Rhodopseudomonas palustris: one gene and its partner. Each later gene encodes a partner of the first gene's protein in a complex. Links are inferred from orthologs where the notes say so. Each region holds a gene or a part of one and is shown in the gene's direction. Other genes may lie near its edges. The genes, in order: carB and carA.

Evidence for each region.
Region 2: the proteins of carB (region 1) and carA are in contact, whole or in part, in a solved structure (PDB 1KEE), measured with the Escherichia coli proteins. The link is inferred for Rhodopseudomonas palustris from one-to-one orthologs.

What each region holds. Positions count from the first base shown.
Region 1 is NZ_CP140155.1:2,715,803-2,728,167, forward strand. What follows is about bases 5,333-9,261. They hold carB (carbamoyl-phosphate synthase large subunit), read left to right. Parts: upstream 5,333-5,731; coding sequence 5,732-9,061; downstream 9,062-9,261. Also shown: SR870_RS12240 (glycosyltransferase family 4 protein), read right to left, coding at 1-356; SR870_RS12245 (glycosyltransferase), read left to right, coding at 662-3,313; SR870_RS12250 (hypothetical protein), read right to left, coding at 3,339-3,629; SR870_RS12255 (DUF3309 family protein), read right to left, coding at 3,812-3,970; peptide-methionine (R)-S-oxide reductase MsrB, read right to left, coding at 4,089-4,502; peptide-methionine (S)-S-oxide reductase MsrA, read right to left, coding at 4,534-5,244; transcription elongation factor GreA, read left to right, coding at 9,294-9,770; SR870_RS12285 (DoxX family protein), read left to right, coding at 9,981-10,388; SR870_RS12290 (Lrp/AsnC family transcriptional regulator), read right to left, coding at 10,410-10,892; trxB (thioredoxin-disulfide reductase), read left to right, coding at 11,150-12,115; SR870_RS12300 (LysR family transcriptional regulator), read left to right, coding at 12,118-12,365. UniProt on the Escherichia coli protein: Large subunit of the glutamine-dependent carbamoyl phosphate synthetase (CPSase).
Region 2 is NZ_CP140155.1:3,152,619-3,163,912, forward strand. Bases 3,405-6,262 are described here. They hold carA (glutamine-hydrolyzing carbamoyl-phosphate synthase small subunit), read left to right. Parts: upstream 3,405-4,165; coding sequence 4,166-5,359; downstream 5,360-6,262. Other genes in these bases: SR870_RS14310 (alpha/beta fold hydrolase), read right to left, coding at 3,405-4,016; SR870_RS14320 (glutathione S-transferase family protein), read right to left, coding at 5,400-6,095. In the rest of the region: SR870_RS14290 (N-formylglutamate amidohydrolase), read left to right, coding at 1-433; SR870_RS14295 (LysE family translocator), read right to left, coding at 676-1,293; SR870_RS14300 (DUF2189 domain-containing protein), read right to left, coding at 1,416-2,264; SR870_RS14305 (GatB/YqeY domain-containing protein), read right to left, coding at 2,689-3,144; more of SR870_RS14310, read right to left, coding at 3,315-3,404; SR870_RS14325 (glutathione binding-like protein), read right to left, coding at 6,347-7,054; excinuclease ABC subunit UvrB, read left to right, coding at 7,251-10,322; SR870_RS14335 (hypothetical protein), read left to right, coding at 10,402-11,294. UniProt on the Escherichia coli protein: Small subunit of the glutamine-dependent carbamoyl phosphate synthetase (CPSase).

The sequences.
Region 1 (12,365 bases):
ACGTTGTCGCGCTCGGCCGTGGACTTGAAGACGATCTGGTCGGCGAGCCGGAAGAACTCTTCGGCGCTCGCCCGATCGTGGTCGCTCGGCGGCCCGATCCACCACAGGTTGGGGACCAGCACGATGCGCTTCGCCGACGCCTGGAGTGCGCGAAACAGGTTCATGCCGGATTCGACGACCGAGAAATGCAGCACGGTGTCGTAAAACGAGATCGGCTGCGAATTCGGCCCGTAGAGATCGACCCTGATGCCCAGCAGGCGCAGATTGTTCGCCAGTTCGACGATCTCGAACTCGCCGCCGCCGCGGTGCAGAAACGCCTCGGGATATGTGGTGATCAATACCCGTGGGTCGCTCATCCGGGGTATCCTCGTCGGTCACTGGTGATGTGGAGGGTCGTCTGCGTCGTCATACGGATTTCGCGTTGCGGGAGCAACCGCAATCGCTACACCAAAGCTGCACTCCTGCTCCTTCCCCTTGAGAAAAGTCTTTTTATTTCAGGTGGATGAAACAATCGACAGGTCGGATCGCAGAGCTTCCCGGGGTTGCTCGACGGCAGCGGCCGGGCGGCGCACGAGGTCCTGAGGGGCGCGGCACATCGCGGGTTTGCCAAACGCGATGAACGCCTTTAGCAATGCGGGGCTGTTCCCTTCGGATCATTCTGATGCTCGTCGTCCAACTGTCGGAAGAATTATCGCGTCCCGACGACCAGTATCCGAATTGCTCGCTGGGCTTTGGCCTCCCCAAATCCCTGCTGCTGAAGTGGCAGTCAGCGGGACCGGACTTCCACAAGAGAGTGCCGATGCTGTCGGCGACCGACGCCGACGTGCTGCTGGCGTGGTGGCTCAGCAGCATCGAAGCCGGCTCGACGGAAGCCGATGCGCTGACGGCCGCCTACCTGCTCGACCGCGGTCCGTATTGCACGGATCAGGACATCGCCGACAAAGACCGCCTTCCCTACGACTGGCTGGTGCAGATCTTCGTCTGCGAGCGCGAATTCACAGCCGAGCGATTCCGGGTCGCCCTGCCGGAATCGCTGGCGCTGAGCCGGCGTCGCCCCGAGCACTTCCAGTACTGGATCGCGAACATCGAGCGGATTCTGGAGACGCATCCCGCGCTGGGGCCGGGACTGTTCGACAGGATCGCGGCCGACGCGATGTCGATCGATCCCGACTGGCCGCAGGACGGCGTGCTCCCGCCGCTGCGGCTGTTCGGCTGGATCCGCGATGCGCGCGCCGAATTGCAGGCGGCCTTCGATCTCGGCAACGACGAAGGCTACACCAACTTCATCGGGTGGTTCTTCAGATCCGGCTTGCTGGAATATCGGCTGGCGCTCCGCATCTTTCTTCAATGGCTGCAGCCGGCGAGGACCGAAAGCGGCGCGCCGTATTGCGGCGAAGCCGCGCTGCCCGCGGTCGTCGCGCAGGCGGCCGTCGCGCTCGGGCCGGAACTGGCGTTGCTCGGCGCCGATGGGCCGCCTGCCGACGACGCCCTGTTCGGCTGGTGGTTGCGGGCCGCGCGGCATCTGCGTCCGCGCAAAGGCCAGATCGGAGCGCGGCTGCAACTCGTGCGTATGATTCGGGCGTTCTGGTTCGAGGCGAATTTCGGCGCGCTTGCCGCCCCCTCGCCGGTCGACATTCCGCGATACCTTACGCGGCTTCATCAGACCGAGCCCAAGTTGCGCGACGCCTACGATCTCGCGACGCCGGAGGGACGAGCCGACTTCCTCGCCTGGTGGGAGCGCGCGGGCCGCTTCGCGCATTCGGATTTCGCCATCCTGGAGCGGGAATTCCTGTTCGCGCCGACGCTCGCCTTCGAACAGGATCTCGACATCCCGATCAGCAATGGATTGCTGCAGTTGCGCGGCCAGCAGCCCGCATTGGCGTATGATCTGGCGTCGAGCGCCGGCCGGCTGAATTTTTCGGACAGCCTGAAGCATCTGTCATCGTCGGGCCAGTTGCATGCGCTCAAACAGCAGATCTGCACGCATCTGGGTGCAGCCAATCAGTTCACCGACGACCTTTGCGGCATCGCGCGCCAACTGGTGTCCGCCGAGGTTCTGCCGCTACCGAGTTCGGGCCACGCCGCCTGGTGGCGAAACGAACAGCGGCACTACCTCTACCGCGTCGGATACGGCTCGCACGGATTGCGCATGCATCCCGGCATTCCGATCAAGGCCGCGGTCGCCGGGCGTCAACGCGTCGACGTCGAAATCGCCGGCTTTCCGCGCGCGGAGAGCGGCCAGGGCGAGGACGCCCGAACGGTGTTCGAAAGTCTGCAGCAGGAAACCTCGCTGAAGCTCAGCCTGTTTCATACCCGGCGCTGGCTGCCGGGGCCGAACAAGGCGGCCGAGAAGGTCGAGCGCTTTATTCAGCCCGACCTTCAGGACGCCCGGATCCGGATCTTCGCCTTCTCGGGCTTCGACATGCTGGCCGAACAGCAGTTCGAAGGGCTGGCGGGATTCGCGGCCGACTACGTGATCGGATATTGGCCGTGGGAATTGTCGCGCTGGCCGCGGCGGGTTTCGCTGCCCCATCTGGTGGTCGACGAGATCTGGTCGTCGACACGCTTCATCGTCGACAGCCTGTCGCCGGCGACATCGAAGCCCGTCATCCACATGCCGCTTCCGGTGACGGTCGATATGTCGGCGCTCCCCGGTCGCGACGCGATTCCGGAGCTTCCGCGCGACCGCTTCAACTTCGTCTTCGTCTTCGACGGGTTTTCCTACTTCGCCCGCAAGAACCCGCTGGGCACGATCCGGGCGTTTCAGCGCGCGTTTCCGAAAGGACAATTCGACGATGTCGGCCTGACCATCAAGGCGATGAATGCGGAGGGCAATCCGGTTCTGCTCGCGCTGAAGATGTTCGCCGAGGAAGACCCGAGGATCAATCTGATCTACGAAACCTGGGACAGGGCGCGCGTGATGCAACTGATCGAATCGGCGGACGCGCTGGTCTCGTTGCACCGGTCCGAAGGGTTCGGTCGCATCATGGCGGAGGCGATGCTGCTGCGGACGCCGGTGATCGCGTCGAACTACAGCGGCAATCGCGATTTCTGCACCGACGAGACCGCCTTCGTCGTGGACGGCCACGTCACGCCGGTGCTCGAGGATCAGTACATCTACTGGAACGATCAGGAGTGGTTCGAACCCTCGACCGAGAGCGCGGCCGCCCATATGAAGGCGCTGTTCACCGATCCGAACATCGCGACCGCCAAGGTCGAACGGGCGCGCCGCAACATGCTCGACAACTACAGCCTGCAAGCCTGCGGCCGCCGCTACGCCGAGCGCATCGACACGATCCTGAGCCGGACGTGAAACAACGACGCTGAGCCGGATCGGCTCAGGCGGCGTCTTCCTTGGCGTCCTGGACCGCCTCGGGCTCGGCGACCGGCAGCTTGCGCTCGAGCGGGAAGGCCTCGCAATCGTACAGCGAGCGGATGCCCTTCTGGTCGAACCGGGCTTCGTCGACCTGCAGATAGGCGCCGTTCAGCGAATCCGCCGGCAGTTCCTCGATGGCGAAACGCACGGCGTCCGCCGCATTGTCGAACCGGCGATAGGTGAAGCCGGCACGCTTCTTTTTCCGGATCGCTGCGGGAAATAATTCGGCGGAAGTCTCGAAGCTGAATGCCATGACGCGACTAACCTTCTGACAAAATGGGTGAATCTGGCGCGTCAGCCGCGCCACTGCGGGCAGCCAGGCAACGCCCGATGGATGCACCCTCAGATATAGGCATTCTGTGGAAAAATGCGACCCCGCCGGCGAACGCGCGGGCACCGGCCGCGGCCGATCCCCTGCCGGCGCCGATGGCGGCATCAGACCTTGCCGAGCAGCAACAGCACCAGAATCACGATCAAAACCACGCCGATCAGGCCGGTCAGGCCGTGGCCCTGGCCGTAGCCGCCGAAGCGCTGGCTGAGGCCGCCGAGCAGCAGGATGATCAGGACAAGGATGAGAATGGTTGCGATCGACATATCGCCCTCCCCGGCCGGGTGGCGGGGCGCGAGCGCCGCTCCGGCTCTGGAGAAATGATATGCCTGATCTCGGCGATTGCGACCCGCGCGCCGCGCCCGCTCCCCTCAGGGAGTGGGACTATCTCGGCTTCAGCTTCAGCGCGGCCGAATTGATGCAGTAGCGCAATCCGGTCGGTCCGGGGCCGTCGGGAAAGACGTGGCCGAGATGGCCGCTGCAGCGCGAGCACAGCACCTCGGTGCGGACCATGCCGTGGCTGACGTCGCGCTCCTCGTCGACATGGGCGGCCTCGGCCGGCGTGGTGAAGCTCGGCCAGCCGCAGCCGGAATCGAACTTCGCATCAGACTCGAACAGAGTCTGGCCGCAGCCGGCGCAGACATAGGTGCCGGGGGTGTGATCGTGCTCGTACTCGCCGGAGAACGGACGCTCGGTCGCCTTTTCGCGCAACACGGCATACTGCATCGGCGTCAGTTCCTTGCGCCACTCGGCCTCGCTCTTGGCGACCTTGCCGGGCATCGTCTTGGTATCGGTCATGGCAACTCCTGAACCTTCGGGCGATCCACCGCTAGTTCGTGACCTTGGCGCTGCTCACCAGCGTCGGCTTTTCCAGATAGTCCTTCGGAAACAGCTTCTTCAGGTTCTCGATCTTCGGCAAATCATTATAGACGATATAGGGCTGGGTGGGATGCAGCGTCAGGTAGTCCTGATGATACGCTTCCGCGGCATAGAAGCCCTCCAGCGCGCCGACCTTGGTGACGATCGGCTTCTTGTAGACGCGCGCCGCATCGAGCTGCGCGATATAGGCGTCGGCGACCTTTTTCTGCTCGTCGTTCAGGGTGAAGATCGCCGAGCGATATTGCGTGCCGGAATCCGGGCCCTGCCGGTTGAGCTGGGTCGGATCGTGCGCCACCGAGAAGAAGATCTGCAGCAGCTTGCCGTAGCTGATCTGCTTCGGGTTGTACTTGATCTCCACCGCCTCGGCGTGGCCGGTGACGCCGGTCGAGATCGTCATGTAATTGGCGGTCGCCTTGCTGCCGCCGGAATAGCCCGACACGGCGTTGAGCACGCCCGCGGTGTGCTGGAACACGCCCTGCACGCCCCAGAAGCAGCCGCCCGCGAACACGGCGGTCTGGGTGCTGTCCGCCGGGATGGCGTCGAGCGCCGGCGGCGGGATCACCACCGCCTCCTCCGAAGCGAGCGCGGGTGCAAAGGCGGCGGACAGCGCCAGCGCGCCCAGGGCGGCGGCGCGAAGAGCAAGACGGCTGATGGAGCGCATGGGCTTTCCTCGCGGATTCGATGGGCATTGCGGGGACGGACGGCGGGCGGTTGCGGCCCGCGCCGTCACCCGCGGCTGTCCAAGATACGCAGCTCCGCGCCGATTGTTACGAAACGGGGGACACGAGTGCGTGAGGCCTCAGGCCGTGAGGGCTGCGCGCACCAGGCGGTCGGTTCCACAGCAAGTAAGGTTAACTCAGCTTCGCGCTGGATCGTCGGGCCGCAAAGCGCCACAGTGCGGTCGGCCCGGTGGCGGAAGATCAACGCGGGGGCGGTGCAACGCTCTTTTTTCCTGGTTCAAGTCCAGGCTGGGCCTCCAACCACCGAAATTGGTGGTTGACGGGCGGCTGCAAGCCCTTTCGCGGTCGCGGAAACTGGTTTAAGACACGCCCGCGCGCCTGGGAAGCCCGGCGCTTGTAGAACAAGGGACGCGCGGCTGCGCGCCCTTTTTTTGTGCCCGAAATTCCCGCCCGCGTCAGCGAGATTTGATGCCCAAACGAACAGACATCTCCACCATCCTCATCATCGGCGCCGGTCCCATCGTGATCGGCCAGGCCTGTGAATTCGACTATTCCGGCACCCAGGCGGTCAAGGCGCTGAAGCAGGAAGGCTACCGGGTCGTCCTGGTCAATTCCAATCCGGCCACGATCATGACCGATCCGGAACTGGCCGACGCGACCTATATCGAGCCGATCACGCCCGAGATCGTCGCCAAGATCGTCGAGAAGGAACGCTACGTCATCCCGGGCGGCTTCGCGCTGCTGCCGACGATGGGCGGCCAGACCGCGCTGAACTGCGCGCTGAGCCTGCGCAAGCTCGGCACGCTGGAGAAGTTCGACGTCGAAATGATCGGCGCCACCGCCGACGCCATCGACAAGGCGGAGGACCGCGAGCGCTTCCGCGAGGCGATGACCAAGATCGGCCTCGAAACGCCGCGCTCGCGCCAGGTCAAGAACCTGCCCGACGCGCTGCGCGCGCTCGACGAGATCGGCTTCCCGGCGCTGATCCGGCCGTCCTTCACGATGGGCGGCACCGGCGGCGGCATCGCCTACACCAAGGCGGAGTTCATCGAAATCGTCGAGAGCGGCATCGATGCGTCGCCGACCAGCGAGGTGCTGATCGAGGAATCCATCCTCGGCTGGAAAGAATACGAGATGGAGGTTGTCCGCGACAAGAAGGACAACTGCATCATCGTCTGCTCGATCGAGAATCTCGACCCGATGGGCGTCCACACCGGCGATTCGATCACGGTGGCGCCGGCGCTGACGCTGACCGATAAAGAATACCAGATCATGCGCGACGCCTCGCTGGCGGTGCTGCGCGAGATCGGCGTCGAGACCGGCGGCTCCAACGTGCAGTTCGCCGTCAATCCGGACGACGGCCGGCTGGTCGTGATCGAAATGAATCCGCGGGTGTCGCGCTCCTCGGCGCTGGCCTCGAAGGCGACCGGCTTCCCGATCGCCAAGGTCGCGGCCAAGCTCGCGGTCGGCTACACGCTCGACGAAATCGCCAACGACATCACCGGCGGCGCGACGCCGGCGGCGTTCGAGCCGACCATCGATTACGTGGTCACCAAGATTCCCCGCTTCGCCTTCGAGAAATTCCCCGGCGCCTCGCACAATCTGACGACCTCGATGAAGTCGGTCGGTGAGGTGATGGCGATCGGCCGCACCTTCCAGGAGAGCCTGCAGAAGGCGCTGCGCGGCCTCGAAAGCGGCCTCACCGGCCTCGACGAAATCGAGATAGACGGGCTCGGCCGCGGCGACGACAAGAATGCGATCCGCGCCGCGCTCGGCACCCCGACGCCGAGCCGACTGCTGCAGGTCGCGCAGGCGATGCGGCTCGGCTGGACCGACGACGAGATCTTCAACTCCTGCAAGATCGATCCGTGGTTCCTGGCGCAGTTGCGCGGCATCGTCGAGATGGAGAACAAGGTCCGCGCCAGCGGGCTGCCGGACCATGCGTTCGGAATGCGGACCTTGAAGGCGATGGGCTTCGCCGACGCCCGCCTGGCAGTGCTGGCCGGCAGCACCGAAGCCGAGGTGAAAGCCAAGCGCCGCGCGCTCGGCGTGCGTCCCGTGTTCAAGCGGATCGACACCTGCGCGGCGGAATTCGCCTCGCCGACCGCCTACATGTATTCGACCTACGAGTCGCCGTTCGCCGGCCCCGCGTCCGACGAAAGCCACCCCTCGGCCAAGGACAAGGTGATCATCCTCGGCGGCGGCCCGAACCGGATCGGCCAGGGCATCGAGTTCGACTATTGCTGCTGCCACGCCTGCTTCGCGCTGCACGACGCCGGCTACGAATCGATCATGGTCAACTGCAATCCGGAAACCGTGTCGACCGACTACGACACCGCGGACCGGCTGTATTTCGAGCCGCTCACCGCCGAGGACGTGCTGGAGATCATCGACACCGAGCGCAGCAACGGCACTCTGAAAGGCGTGATCGTGCAGTTCGGCGGCCAGACCCCGCTGAAGCTGGCGCGCGCGCTGGAAGCCGCCGACGTGCCGATCCTCGGCACCTCGCCGGACGCGATCGACCTCGCCGAGGACCGCGACCGCTTCAAGCGCATCCTCGACAAACTTCGTCTCAAGCAGCCGAAGAACGGCATCGCCTATTCGGTCGAGCAGGCCCGCCTTGTCGCCGCCGAACTCGGCCTGCCGCTGGTGGTGCGCCCGTCCTACGTGCTGGGCGGCCGCGCGATGCAGATCATCCGCGAGGACAATCAGCTCAGCGATTATCTGCTCGGCACCCTGCCCGAGCTGGTGCCCGGCGACGTCAAGGCGCGCTATCCGAACGACAAGACCGGCCAGATCAACACCGTGCTCGGCACCAACCCGCTGCTGTTCGACCGCTATCTGTCGGATGCCACCGAGATCGACGTCGACTGCCTGTGCGACGGGAAGGACACGTTCATCGTCGGCATTATGGAGCACATCGAGGAAGCCGGCATCCACTCCGGCGATAGTGCCTGCTCGCTGCCGCCGCATTCGCTCGATGCGCCGATGATCGCCGAACTCGAACGCCAGACCCGCGAGCTCGCGCTCGGGCTCGACGTCGTCGGACTGATGAACGTGCAGTTCGCCATCAAGGACGGCGAGATCTACGTGCTCGAGGTCAATCCGCGCGCCTCGCGCACCGTGCCGTTCGTCGCCAAGGTGATCGGCATGCCGGTGGCGAAGCTCGCCGCAAGGATCATGGCCGGCGAGAAGATCGCCGACCTCGGTCTGAAGAAGCGCAAGCTCGACCATGTCGGCGTCAAGGAATCGGTGTTTCCGTTCGCGCGCTTCCCCGGCGTCGACACCGTGCTCGGCCCGGAGATGCGCTCGACCGGCGAAGTCATGGGGCTCGATCGCTCGTTCGAGATCGCGTTCGCCAAGAGCCAGCTCGGCGGCGGCACGCGCGTGCCGCGCAAGGGCACGGTGTTCGTGTCGGTCCGCGAAAGCGACAAGACCCGGATCGCCGACGCGGTGAAGCTGCTGCACGAGGTCGGTTTCAAGGTGATCGCGACCTCGGGCACCCAGCGCTATCTCAGCGACCACGGCATCCCGGCGGAAAAGATCAACAAGGTGCTGGAAGGCCGGCCGCACATCGTCGACGCGATCATGAACGGCGAAGTGCAGCTCGTGTTCAACACCACCGAGGGGCCGCAGGCGCTGGCGGACAGCCGGTCGTTGCGACGCGCTGCCCTCTTGCATAAGGTTCCGTATTACACCACTCTTTCGGGGGCCGTGGCCGCCGCAAAAGGAATACGGGCCTATCTGGGCGGAGACCTTGAGGTTCGGACCCTGCAGAGCTACTTTTCCGAGACCTGATCATCACCGGGCGCGTGGCGCGCCCGGCAAATTTGATTGGCAACGACGCCGGCAGGACGGGAACCCGCCAGCATCTGGATTGTTTGATCCGGCGTTTCGCGGCGACCCAGGGTACGGCTGGAAGTATTCTCGGGGCACCGCTTTGGCGGTTCGCTCCCTTTTTGTAAGCTGACGACATCGCGGATGCGCAGACAGCGGCGCACCGCGACGAATGCTGAAGGATGAAGGCAAGATGGTCGAAAAGGTACCGATGACGGCGGGCGGCTACGCCGCGCTTTCGGACGAATTGAAGCAGCGCCAGTCGGTGGATCGTCCGCGCATCATCGAGCATATCGCCGAGGCGCGCTCGCATGGCGACCTGTCCGAAAACGCGGAATATCACGCCGCCAAGGAAGAGCAGTCGCACAACGAGGGCCGCATCGCCGAGCTCGAGGACAAGCTGGCGCGCGCCGACATCATCGACATCAGCAAGCTCAGCGGCGACACCATCAAGTTCGGCGCCACCGTGACGCTGATCGACGAGGACACCGAGAAGAAGGCGGTGTGGCAGATCGTCGGCGAGAACGAAGCGGACGCCAAGAAGGGCAAGATCTCGATCACCTCGCCGCTCGCCCGCGCGCTGATCGGCAAGACCAAAGGCACCTCGGTCGAGGTCGTCGCCCCGGGCGGCGCCAAGGCCTACGAGATCGCCAAGGTCGAGTGGCGCTGACGCCTGCTACTACGGCAGAACGATCGAGCTGAAGGCCGCCGCGGGCGGCCTTTTTGCTGCGTCGAAGCGGGCTGATCTGCGAGCACGGGACCGATCACGCGCGATCGAATCGAAATCACTTGTCCGTGTTGCTGTTCTGCGGGTGATGGACAATGACGCGCGCCGCCAAGTATCCACCGGCGATCGACATCGACCAGGGGGATACCGAACGTGGATAGTTTCGCAGCCAGGTGGCAGCCCTTCGCCCTGAGCCTGTTTCGCTTTGTCACCGGCCTGCTGCTGCTTCAGTACGGCATCGCGAAGCTGTTCAAATATCCGGCCGTCCCTTACTTCGCGAAGGTCGAGCTGTTTTCGCTGATCGGGGCCGCCGGCACGCTCGAACTGGTGCTCGGTGCGCTGCTGATGCTCGGACTGTTCACCCGCCCGGTGGCGTTCATTCTCTCCGGCGAAATGGCGTTCGCTTATTTCCTCGGCCACATGTTCAAGGGCGACACGCCGGTCTGGCTGCCGCTGCTCAACGGCGGCACCGCGGCGATCCTGTTCTGCTTCGCCTGTCTGTATCTGGCGACGGCGGGCGGCGGGCCGGTCAGCATCGACCGGATGATCCGCGGGCGCTGACGGCGTCGCGGTGGCGCCCGTTCAGGTCGCCGCCGCTTTCAATTCCAGCGGCACCGCCGGGGCATATTTCGAATTGCGCAGCACCAGCGAGGTCCGCACGTTGCGCACGTGCGGCGCGGCCGTCAGATGAGCGACGAAATTCTGGAACGTCGCCATGTCGGGCGCCACGCATTTGAGGATGAAGTCCACCTCGCCGGACAGCATCCAGCATTCCCGGACCAGCGGCTCGTTGCGGACGAATTCCTCGAAACCGCGCAAATCGGCTTCGGCCTGGCTCGACAGATGCACCGAGGCGAACACCGTGACGTCGAAGCCGAGCTGGGCCGGATCGAGCAATCCGCGATAGCCCTGGATGTAGCCTTCCTCTTCCAGCGTCCGGACCCGCCGCAGACAGGGCGGCGGCGAGATGCCGACCCGCTTCGCCAATTCGACATTGGTGATTCGGCCGTCTTCCTGGATTTCCTGGAGAATCTTGAGGTCGATCTGATCGAGGCTCTTGGACACGCGGCGAAATCCCGTGTTGCGGATTGGGCGGAAAATCGTCCCCCTCATAACGCACTTGCCCAAACTTGCGCAATTTTATTTCGCGATGCTCACAACTCGTTTGCCAAACATGGTGGGAAATCCTGCACGGACGTGTTGCAAATCTTGCATAGCTCACCAGATAACATAGACTTCCGGATGAAATCTTCCGCCCAACGGCGATGCCCCTGCCAGGCAAATCCCTGCTTCGCGCCGCCCTATCTCTGGGGAGCTGAAACGTGCCCAGTCGAGTCCAGGCTAAAGTTGTGATCATCGGTTCCGGACCGGCCGGTTACACCGCCGCGATCTATGCCGCGCGAGCCATGCTCGAGCCGATCCTGATCCAGGGCATCCAGCCCGGCGGGCAGCTCACCATCACCACTGACGTCGAGAACTATCCCGGTTTCGCCGACGTCATCCAGGGCCCCTGGCTGATGGAGCAGATGGAGAGGCAGGCCCGGCACGTCGGCACCAAGATCGTGACCGACCTCGTCGTCGATCTCGACCTCAGCCAGCGCCCGTTCAAACTGACCTGCGACAGCGGCGACGTCTACATCGCCGATACGGTTATTCTGTGCACCGGCGCGCAGGCGCGGTGGCTCGGCATCCCGTCGGAGCAGACCTACAAGGGCTTCGGCGTCTCGGCCTGCGCCACCTGCGACGGCTTTTTCTATCGCGGCAAGGACGTCGTCGTGGTCGGCGGCGGCAACACCGCGGTCGAGGAAGCGCTGTTCCTGACCAATTTCGCCGCCAGCGTCACCATCGTGCATCGCCGCGACCATTTCCGCGCCGAGCGCATCCTGCAGGATCGCCTGTTCAAGCACCCCAAGATCAAGGTGATCTGGGACAGCGCGATCGACGAGATCTGCGGCAGCGACGGACCGACCAAGGTCACGCATGTGCGGCTGAAGAACGTCAAGACCGGGGCGCTCAGCGAGGTTCGCGCCGACGGCGTGTTCATCGCCATCGGTCACGCGCCCGCGACCGAACTGGTCAAGGACCAGCTCAGGCTGAAGCCGTCCGGCTATGTCGAGGTGGCGCCGAACTCCACCGCGACCTCGGTTCCCGGCGTGTTCGCCGCGGGCGATGTCGCCGATGAAACCTATCGCCAGGCCGTCACCGCTGCGGGCCTCGGCTGCATGGCCGCGCTGGAAGCCGAACGCTTCCTCGCAGTGCGAGCCAGCGAACGCCAGGCGGCGGAGTAGTCATGGCTCGACACCGCGACGGGTTCACCGATATGGATTGGGACAAGCTCAAGGTCTTCCACGCCGCCGCCGAAGCCGGCAGCTTCACCCATGCGGGTGAGCAGCTCGGTCTGTCGCAATCGGCGGTGTCGCGCCAGGTCAGCGCGCTTGAGCAGGAACTGTCGGTGTCGCTGTTCCACCGGCACGCCCGCGGCCTGATCCTGACCGAACAGGGCGACCTGCTGTTCCGCACCGCGCACGACGTCTTCAT
Region 2 (11,294 bases), 430 kb from region 1 along the record:
GGAGCGCCGGCGGCTGATCTTCGATCCGTATCATGCGCGGATCGAGGCCACGATCGACGCACGCCTCGCCGCCGGACGGCCGACCATCCTGCTGGCGCTGCATTCGTTCACGCCGGTGTATCACGGCATGGCGCGGCCCTGGCACATCGGCACGCTGTATCAGCACGACGAGGTTCTGCCGCCGCTGCTGCTCGCCGAACTGCGCCGCGAGGACGGCCTCGTGGTCGGCGACAACCAGCCCTATGCGGTCAGCGACGGCACCGACTACGCGATCCCGGTGCACGGCGAGGCGCGCGGCCTGATCAATTCCGGCATCGAAATCCGCCAGGACCAGATCATCGACGAGACCGGCCAGGCCGAATGGGCCGAGCGGCTGGCGCGGGTGCTCACCGCGATCGAAGGGGTGCTGCGGGCGCGGCAGGCGATCAAGTAATCAAATCGCGCATCCGAGACCGTAGGATGGGTTAGGCGCTCTTGCGCCGTAACCCATCGTCTCTCTGTCGGCACGCGCGATCGGTGGGTTACGCGCTGCGCGCTAACCCACCCTACGGTTCTACTACCGCTCTCCCCGTCATTCCAGGGCGCCGCGCAGCGGCGAACCCGGAATCCGATCCCCGGGCAACCTCGAGATTCCGGGTTCGCTCGCTGTCGCGAGCGCCCCGGAATGACGTCGCCCTATTTCGCCCGGCTGAGCGCGAGCCAGACGCCGCCGCCGATCATGAAGCCGCCCGAGATCCGCGACAGCAGCCGGGTGCGGCGCGCCGAGAACATCGTCCGCGCGCGCCCCGCCAGCAGCGCGTAGACCGCGTCGGTGACCGCGACGATCGCCATGAAGGTCGCGCCGAGCAGCGCCACCTGCGGGACGTGATCGCGCTGCAGATCGACGAATTGCGGAATGAACGCGCCGAAGAACACCAGCACCTTCGGATTGGCCAGCAGCACCACCAGCCCCTGCAGGAAGAAACCGCCGCGCGGCGGCGGGGGCGGCGCGTCGGTCGCCACGCCCTGCACCGGATTGCGGATCAGGCCGATGCCGAGCCACACCAGATAGGCGGCGCCGAGCAGGCGCAGCCAGTCGAACCAATAGCCCATCGTCGCCATCAGCGTGGTGAGGCCGGCCGCCACCAGGGCGATGACGAGGCCGAGGCCGAGCTGCGCGCCGGCGATGTTGGCCAACGCGGCGCGGGTGCCGTGGCGCAGGCCGTTGGCGATCACCAGCGTCACCACCGGCCCCGGCAGCAGCGCCAGCACGATGCAGGCGCCGACATAGGTGAGATACAGTTCGAGCGACATCGGCATTCCCATTCGCGACCGGATTTCGGCGCGAAGGATAGCAGCGACGCGGCCGCAAGGCGAGCCGACCCGAGATCGTCACGCCCGGAGCGCGCCGCGGCGCAGACAGGCTGCGCGCCGCGTCAGTTGCGCGTCGCGGCCTGCGGCAACGTCAGCACGTTGTCCGCTGCCCTCTCGGGCATCGTCTCCGGCATCTCGGCGGCGACCGGGGCGACGATCTTGCGATACAGATGCCAAGTGGTGTGGCCGAGGATCGGCAGCGTCACGACGAGGCCGAGGAAATACGGCAGCGCCGAGACCGCCAGCAGCAGCACGATCGCCGCGGCCCAGGCGATCATCGGCCCCGGGCTCGTCACCACAGCGCGGACGCTGGTCAGCATCGCGGTGACGAAATCGACGTCGCGGTCGAGCAGCAGCGGAAACGACACCACGGTCAGCGAGAACAGCACCAGCGCCAGCGCCGCGCCGACGCAATTGCCGACGGCGAGGAACACCAGCCCTTCATTGGTCGTCAGCACCACCGAGATGAATTCCTGCAGGCTGCCGAACGAGGCGCTGACGCCGAGGAACAGCGCGATCAGCAGGCGGACCTGGTACATCCAGATCACGAACAGGAACAGCGTGACGAACGCCATCCAGCCGAGCTCGCCGCGGCTGCGGATCAGCCCGACGATCTGCATCGGCGACGGCCGCTTGCCGGCCTCGCGCTGGCGACTGACTTCGTACAGGCCGAGCGCCACGAACGGCCCGATCAGCGCGAAGCCGGCGGCGAGCGGATAGGCCAGATACACCATGTGCAGCGCGGTGAGACACAGCAGGATCAGCACGCCGCCGGCGGCGTAGAACGCGCCGAAGGCGAGGCCGTACAACGGCGCGGCCTGGAAATCGCGCAGGCCCTGGCCGAACGCATCCGCGATGTCGGCGAAGCTGACGCTCCGCACGACGGGATCAACCTTACCGGAGATCGACATGGTCGCTCCTCCCTGGTCAATTGTTGCGATGTTCGCTTGTTGTTAGTTGCGTCGATTAGGCGCGCAGTCGCGTTCGCCGTCAATCACGATCGTACATGGAACTGATCACGCCTGCGCGCACGCATCCGCGTGGCGTCTTCGTCGCATCGCAGCATGATCGAGGTGCGATGCAGCGATTACTTCGGCGGCGGCGGTTCGCAATTGCGGTGCGGCGGTCGCGCCTCACGTCACCGCGACGAGTTCACCTTCACCCGCGCTCGTCGTCATGCCGGGGCGCCGCGGAGCGGCGAACCCGGACTCTCGAGCTGTTTGTCGGGGCCGCCTCGTCAAGCAACTTCTGGATTCCGGGTTCGCGAGCTGGCGCCCGCGCCCCGGAATGACGGCGGTTGGGGCAGGCGCAACCGCGCGGGCTTGATCGCGTGCGCTAACCCGTCAGCGCCGCCTTGACCAAACCGCCGGCCTTGCCGAAATCCATCTGGCCGGCGTATTTCGCCTTCAGGGCGGCGATCACCTTGCCCATGTCCTTGATGCCGGCGGCGCCGGTTTCGGTGATGGTTGCGGCGATCGCGGCCTTGACGTCGTCCTCGGACATCTGCTGCGGCAGATAGGCCTGGATCACCGCGATCTCGGCGCGCTCCTGATCGGCCAGCTCGGCGCGGCCGCCCTTGTCGTAGAGCTCGACCGATTCCTGGCGCTGCTTGATCATCTTCTGGAACACGCCGAGCAGATCGCCGTCGGACAGCGGCGGCTTGCCCTGCCCGCGCGCCTCGATGTCGGCGTTCTTGATGGTCGAATTCATCATCCGCAGCGTCGAGAGCTTGCGCTCGTCCTTGGCGCGCATCGCGTCCTTGACGGCGTTGTTGATATCGTCGCGCAGCATGTCGGGCTCCTTGAGATGTCGTCCTCGACTTCACCGTCATTGCGAGCGAAGCGAAGCAATCCAGGGCTCCGCATCCGGGGCTCTGGATTGCTTCGTCGCTGCGCTCCTCGCAATGACGAGGGGACGGTCGGTCGCGCCTGATGTAGGCCGTCTCCGGCCCTGAAACAACACTAGTTCCTCAGCCAGTCCACCAGCGCGGCGGCCGTGTCGGCCGGCTGCTCGATCTGCGGCAGGTGACCGCAATCCGGGATGATCACAAGTCGGGCGCCTTCAATGCCGTCCGCCATCTCCTGCGACAGGCTGTTGGGAATGGTGGCGTCGGAGTCGCCGGAGATCACCAGAGTCGGGCAGCGGATCGTCCCCAGGGTGGGGCGCGAATCGGCGCGGGCGATGATCGCCCGCTGCTGGCGGACGAAGCCGGCGGCGCCGACATCGTCGCCCATCTCGTGGACGATGCGCTGCAAGGCGTGATCCTCGCGGCGCGCCGGATGCACGAAGCCCGGATACAGCACGTCGAGCACCGCATGAAGCTGGCCGGATTCGGCCTGCGCGATCTGCCGGGTGCGGCGCTCTTTGGCCTCGTCGCTGTCCGGCCGCGCCTGGGTGTTAATCAAGGCGAGCCGCGCCACCCGCTCCGGCGCCTGCCGCATGATCTCGAAGGCGATGTAGCCGCCCATCGAATGCCCGGCCAGCGCGAAGCGCGGCGGCGCCTCGGCCAGGATCCGGCGGGCGATCGCCGGCATATTGTCGTCGCGGATATGGTTGGCGACCGTCACCGGGCCGAACGCCCACAACGCCGGCAGCACCGGGGCGTAGATCCGCGGCGAGCCGCCCAGCCCCGGAATCAGCACGATCGGCAACGAAGTGTCCATGAAACCTCCCCCGGCGCACGAATCCGTCCCGCGCGGCCCGTCACGAAACTAGACAGCGAAAATCCCCTGTCAAATATCGTCGAAAACCGAACGAATTGCCCGGTTCGGCGCTTTGACGGACGCAACCGTCGAGACTATGTAATGCGCTCATGACCAATTCAGCATCCAATCCCGCCTGGCCGGACCATAAACCGACCGCGCTGCTCGTGCTCGCCGATGGCACCGTGTTCGAAGGCTTCGGCCTCGGCGCGGAGGGCCACGCCGTCGGCGAGGTCTGCTTCAACACCGCGATGACCGGCTATGAGGAGATCCTCACCGATCCGTCCTATGCCGGGCAGCTCATCACCTTCACCTTCCCGCATATCGGCAATGTCGGCACCAACGACGAGGATATCGAGACGGTGAACATGGCGGCGACGCCGGGTGCGCGCGGCGTGATCCTGCGCGACGCCATCACCGACCCGTCGAACTATCGCTCGTCGCGGCATCTCGACGCCTGGCTGAAGGCGCGCGGCATCATCGGCCTGTCGGGCATCGACACCCGCGCGCTGACCGCGCTGATCCGCGACAAGGGCATGCCGAACGCGGTGATCGCCCATGCGCCGGACGGCAAATTCGACCTGCATGCGCTGAAGGAAGAATCCCGCGAATGGCCCGGCCTCGAGGGCATGGACCTGGTGCCGATGGTGACCTCCGGCCAGCGCTTCGACTGGGACGAGACGCCGTGGGCCTGGGGCGAGGGCTTCGGCCGGCAGGACAAGCCGGAGTTCCACGTCGTCGCGATCGACTACGGCGTCAAGCGCAACATCCTGCGGCTGCTCGCCGGCGAAGGCTGCAAGGTCACGGTGGTGCCGGCGACCACGTCGGCCGACGACATCCTGGCGCTGAAGCCGGACGGCGTGTTCCTGTCGAACGGCCCGGGCGATCCGGCGGCGACCGGCAAATATGCGGTGCCGGTGATCCAGCAGGTGATCAATTCCGGCGTGCCGACCTTCGGCATTTGTCTCGGGCACCAGATGCTCGGCCTCGCGCTCGGCGGCAAGACCGTGAAGATGCATCAGGGCCACCACGGCGCCAATCATCCGGTCAAGGATCTCACCACCGGCAAGGTCGAGATCACCTCGATGAACCACGGCTTCGCGGTCGACAAGACGACGCTGCCGGCCAACGTCCAGCAGACGCATGTGTCGCTGTTCGACGATTCGAACTGCGGCATCGCGCTGGCCGACCGGCCGGTGTTCTCGGTGCAGTACCACCCCGAAGCCTCACCCGGCCCGCGCGACTCGCACTATCTGTTCCGCCGGTTCTCGGACCTGATGCGGGCGAAGAAGAGCGCGGCGTAGGGCGGGAACTCGCCGCCGTCTCTGACGACGACGGCGGCGCTCACACCGGATAGCCGCCCGAGTTTCGCGCCAGGCCGCCGAACGCGTCGAGCAATCTGTCGCGCCAGGCGTGGACCGGGTCGTCGGGCTTCAGCAGCGCGAAATCGCTGACGGCGCGGGCCCACTGGAAGCCACCGAACACGATGTAATCCGCGTAGTTGGGCGCAGCGCCGCCGATGAAGGGCTGCGTCTTCAGCGTCAGCCGCAGCGGGTCGAGCGACTTGCGGAAGCCTTCGACCGCGCTGTCGCGCGTGCTCGCGATCTCCTCCAGCGTCTTGCCGAAGCGCGCCTCGCGGCTCTTGCGGAAATACGCGGCGTCGTCCGGACCGAGCCGCTGGACGATGTCGGCGATGATCAGCGGAAAGATGCCGCCGACGATCGCCGGATCGCCCCAGGCGTTCAGCATCCGCGCCATCGCGCGGCCGCCGTCGCCACCGAACAGCGATGGCCGGTCGGGGTAGGTATCTTCGAGATAATTCGCGATCGCCCAGGAGTCGCAGACGGATTTGTCGCCGTCGAGCAGCACCGGCACCTTCTCGGAACTGTACGGCGCGATCGCCGATGTCTCGGTGAAGCGCCACGGGATGGTCTCGGCGGCGAGCCCCTTGTGCGCCAGCGCCATCCGGATCCGCCAGCAATACGGCGAGAACGGCCGCGTCGCATCGGCGCCGACCAGTTCGAAGAGTTTGAGGGTCATGATGCGTGTCCTCGGGTCTCGCTGATGGTCGTGGGCGCTCGCCCCACTTCGCGTCGTCATCGCCGGACCTGATCCGGCGATCCATCTCTTCAAGAGGATGGATGCGCGGGTCAAGCCCGCGCATGACGGGATTGGTGATACGACGGCCGTCATTCCGGGGCGCCGCGCAGCGGCGAACCCGGAATCTCGCGGTGATCTGAACTTCGGGATTCCGGGTTCGCGCTGCGCGCGCCCCGGAATGACGACACCAATTACTTCACCACCGCCGCGGTCTGGCCGAACAGCAGCTTCTTTTCTTCCTCGGTGCGGATCGTCGGCTGGCCGAAATCGGGGTTGACCTCCTTGGCCTTGGCGTAGGCACGCACGGTCGCCGGGCGCGCGGCGATCGCCTCGAGCCAGCGTTTCAGATGCGGGAAATCGTCGATGTTCTGGCTCTGGTTCTTGTACGGCACGATCCACGGATAGCTCGCCATATCGGCGATCGAATACTCCCCGGCGAGAAAGTCGCGGTCGGCGAGGCGCTTGTTGAGCACACCGTAGAGCCGGTTGGTCTCGTTGACGTAGCGATTGATGGCGTAGGGGATTTTCTCGGGCGCGTAGACGTTGAAATGATGGTTCTGCCCGGCCATCGGGCCGAGCCCGCCCATCTGCCAGAACAGCCATTGCAGCGCGTCGTTGCGCGCGTACAGGTCCTTCGGCAGGAAGCGCCCGGTCTTGTCGGCGAGATACAGCAGGATCGCGCCGGATTCGAACACCGACAGCGGCTTGCCGCCGCCGGCAGGCGCATGATCGACGATCGCCGGCATCCGGTTGTTCGGCGCGATCGCCAGGAAGTCCGGCTGGAACTGATCGCCCTTGCCGATGTTCACCGGCACGATCTTGTAATCGAGCCCCGCCTCCTCCAGGAACATCGTGATCTTGTGGCCGTTCGGCGTGGTCCAGTAGTACAGGTCGATCATCGGGCGTTTCCTGTGGCTGACGCTGGCAAAGTTGATGCGGTTGCATGGACTTTGACGGAACGCCGCGTGATGTCAATGGGCGGGAACCATCGGCGCCGCATGAGAGGCTGCAGCCTTGCATTGCGTCCCGCGAATACACGGCTGCGCGTCACCTCCCGCCCTTTTCACCCGCCGCCGTCGGTCCCATATTCGGCCCATGGCCAAATCCCCCGATTCCCCGAACAAGCCTGGCGCGGCGAAAGCCAGATCGTCGTCCAAAGCCCCGAAATCCAAGGCGCATCGCCCCGACGTCAAGCCGATCGGGCCGGCGTTGGCGGAGCTGCTCAACCCGGCGATCAATCGCGGCGACGCCGGGATGGGCTCGGGCACCGGGCTGCAGCAGCCGCCGGACAATTCACGCGACCGCCGCACCGGCGGCGAAGCCGCGGTGCATCGCGGCCGGGCGTCGACGGCGAAGGGGAGCGCATCGCAGATCAACAGCGCCGCACCCGCGGCTTCCCCCCCACCCCGCCCCTCCCCCGCAAGGGGGGAGGGAGAAGAGAGCACGGCCTCGCCGCAATCCTCCCCTCCCCCTCGCGAGGAGGGGTCAGGAGTGGGGGGCAACGGGCAAGGGTTTGGTCAAGGCTTCGCTGAAGCCCCGCAAGCGACCTACGGCACCGCCGCCACCATCCCGACGCTGGATCCGGAACTGGCGCGGCAGCTCGGGCTGCCGACCGAGGAGGACGACGCGGCCGCGATGGCGCGGCCGCCGCGCAACAAGATGGAGGCGCTCGGGGTGCAGGCCACCGCCGAGGCGCTGGAGGCGCTGATCCGCGAGGGGCGTCCGGAATTCAAGGGCGACGACGGCAACGTCAAGCTGTGGGTGCCGCACCGGCCGCCGCGGCCGGAGAAATCCGAAGGCGGCGTGCGCTTCGTCATCAAGTCGGACTACGAGCCGAAGGGCGACCAGCCGACCGCCATCAAGGAACTGGTCGAAGGCATCGCCCGCAACGATCGCACCCAGGTGCTGCTCGGCGTCACCGGCTCGGGCAAGACCTACACCATGGCCAAGGTGATCGAGGCGACGCAGCGCCCCGCGATCATCCTGGCGCCGAACAAGACGCTGGCGGCGCAGCTCTACGGCGAGTTCAAGAGCTTCTTCCCCGACAACGCCGTCGAGTATTTCGTCTCGTATTACGACTACTACCAGCCGGAAGCCTACGTCCCGCGCACCGACACCTATATCGAGAAGGACTCCTCGATCAACGAGCAGATCGACCGGATGCGGCATTCGGCGACGCGCGCGCTGCTGGAGCGCGACGACGTCATCATCGTCGCCTCGGTGTCGTGCATCTACGGTATCGGCTCGGTCGAGACCTACACGGCGATGACCTTCGCGCTGAAGAAGGGCGAGCGGATCGACCAGCGCGCGCTGATCGCCGATCTGGTGGCGCTGCAATACAAGCGCACGCAAGCCGACTTCACCCGCGGCACGTTTCGCGTGCGCGGCGACGTCATCGACATCTTCCCGGCGCACTACGAGGATCGCGCCTGGCGGGTGAAGATGTTCGGCGACGAGGTCGAAGCTATCGAGGAATTCGACCCGCTCACCGGCCACAAGCAGGACGAGCTGGAATTCGTCAAGATCTACGCCAATTCGCACTATGTGACGCCGCGGCCGACGCTGATCCAGGCGATCAAGTCGATCAAGAGCGAGTTGAAATGGCGGCTCGACCAGTTGCACGCGCAGGGCCGCCTCTTGGAAGCGCAGCGGCTGGAGCAGCGCACCTCGTTCGACATCGAGATGATGGAAGCGACCGGAAGCTGCGCCGGCATCGAGAACTACTCGCGCTATCTCACCGGCCGCCGCCCCGGCGAGCCGCCGCCGACGCTGTTCGAATACGTGCCCGACAACGCGCTGGTGTTCGCCGACGAGAGCCACGTCACCGTGCCGCAGATCGGCGGCATGTTCAAAGGCGACTTCCGGCGCAAGGCGACGCTGGCCGAATACGGCTTCCGCTTGCCGTCCTGCATGGACAACCGGCCGCTGCGGTTCGAGGAATGGGACATGATGCGGCCGCAGAGCGTGGCCGTGTCGGCGACGCCGGCGGCGTGGGAGCTGAACGAATCGGGCGGCGTGTTCGTCGAACAAGTCATCCGCCCGACCGGGCTGATCGATCCGCCGGTGGACATCCGCCCGGCGCGCACCCAGGTCGACGACCTCGTCGGCGAAGTCCGCGCCACCGCCAATGCCGGCTATCGCAGCCTGATCACCGTGCTGACCAAGCGGATGGCCGAAGACCTCACCGAGTTCCTGCACGAGCAGGGAATCCGCGTGCGCTACATGCATTCGGACATCGACACCATCGAGCGGATCGAGATCATCCGCGACCTGCGGCTCGGCGCGTTCGACGCGCTGGTCGGCATCAATCTGCTGCGCGAAGGCCTCGACATTCCGGAATGCGCGCTGGTGGCGATCCTCGACGCCGACAAGGAGGGCTTCCTGCGCAGCGAGACCTCGCTGATCCAGACCATCGGCCGCGCCGCGCGCAACGTCGACGGCAAGGTGATCCTCTATGCCGACCACGTCACCGGCTCGATGCAGCGCGCGATGGACGAGACCGGTCGCCGCCGCGAGAAGCAGATCGAATACAACACCGCGCACGGCATCACCCCGGAGAGCATCAAGAAGTCGATCGGAGATATTCTCGGCTCGGTGTACGAGCGCGACCACGTGCTGGTCGAGATCGGCGACGGCAAGGGCTCGGGCTTCACCGACGACGCCGCGGTGATCGGGCACAATTTCGGGGCGGTGCTGGCCGACCTCGAAACCAGGATGCGCGAGGCCGCCGCCGACCTCAACTTCGAGGAAGCCGCGCGACTGCGCGACGAAGTCAAACGCCTGCGCGCGACCGAACTGGCGGTGAGCGACGACCCGACGGTGAAGCAGCGCGGCGTCGCCGCCAAGGCGGGGAGCTACAAGGGCGACAAACAGTTCGGCGCCTCCGCCAACCTGCCGAAACTCTCGACCGAACGCGGCGGCAACAACACCCCGCGCAGCAAGGTGCACAAACCCGACCTCGACGAAATGGGCATCGCCGGCTGGCACGAAGTCAAGAAAGTGCAGCGGAGCAAGCCGCGCAAACCGACGCTCGACGAGATGGGCCCGGGCACCGAGAGCAGGATCTTCCAGCCGACCAACAGCCGCGAGTCGGGGCCGGAATTCGGCCCCGCCCCGCGCTCGAGCGGCGGGGCGCCGGGGCATCGGGGCGGGTGGAAGAAGAGGTAGCTTGTCAAGCGAGGACTATGCACCCGTCTGACTCTATGCTTCACTAATTGTATTTTAACAATCAATTAGTGGGGCATAGATGAGTATCAACTTGAAATCATTTGCCTTTACGGCTGTTTTTTCGGGCGCTTGCGCTGGCTGTGTCGGCGGTCAAGTCGTTGAGGGATCGAACTCCGCGCCGCTGGATGAGGCGTTCGACGGCGCCTACATGGCCTATTTCCTGCCTAGGGGCGAGTTGACGGCAACGGCCAGCTACGATCCTCAGTCGGAAACGATAACCCTATCCTCGACCCCTAAAATCCTTCCTGACCTTAAACATCGGGAAAGCGTGCTGTACCGGCACAGCGATATGTCCAACGACGAAGTCACAATCGAAATCGATCCGAACGGACTACTCAAATCGGTATCCACTACGACGACCGACCAAACAAAAGAGATCGTCAAGGCTGTGGCTGAAGTCGCACAACAGTTCAGCACTTTGCAAAGAGAAGTTCAGAAGGGCCAGTTCAGTACGTTCCTCGAGGCCCCCCTTGGGTCGAAGGAGACTCCGCCGCTTCCACCACCACCGAACTGCCCCAAAGCTGCCGTTCAGGCAACGTTCGATCTGACGTATGGGAGCGCCGGGGACCATCACAAACCCACTAAACCACTCACACTGAAGGCGACCCCGGCAGTGGGCGACAGCAGACCGGAAAAGGAAAAGTCGAGCGAAACTTGCGAACTGAGCATCTCGATCACCGATGTGAATATCGGCAAGAAGGGTGCCATCCCGACCCAAGTGTCCCTGCCGGCGGCAGCTTACCCCGCGACAGCCCTCTATTACCAAGATCAACCGCGCATTTGTCCGACCAACGCGGTGTGCTTCCGGACAGCGACAGGCCGTGAACTGAAGATCTCCGCGAGCCTCACGCGTCCACGCGCAAAGACCCTGCCGGCTGAGACTGTGGAGACTGTCGTGGCTCCAGGGCCGCA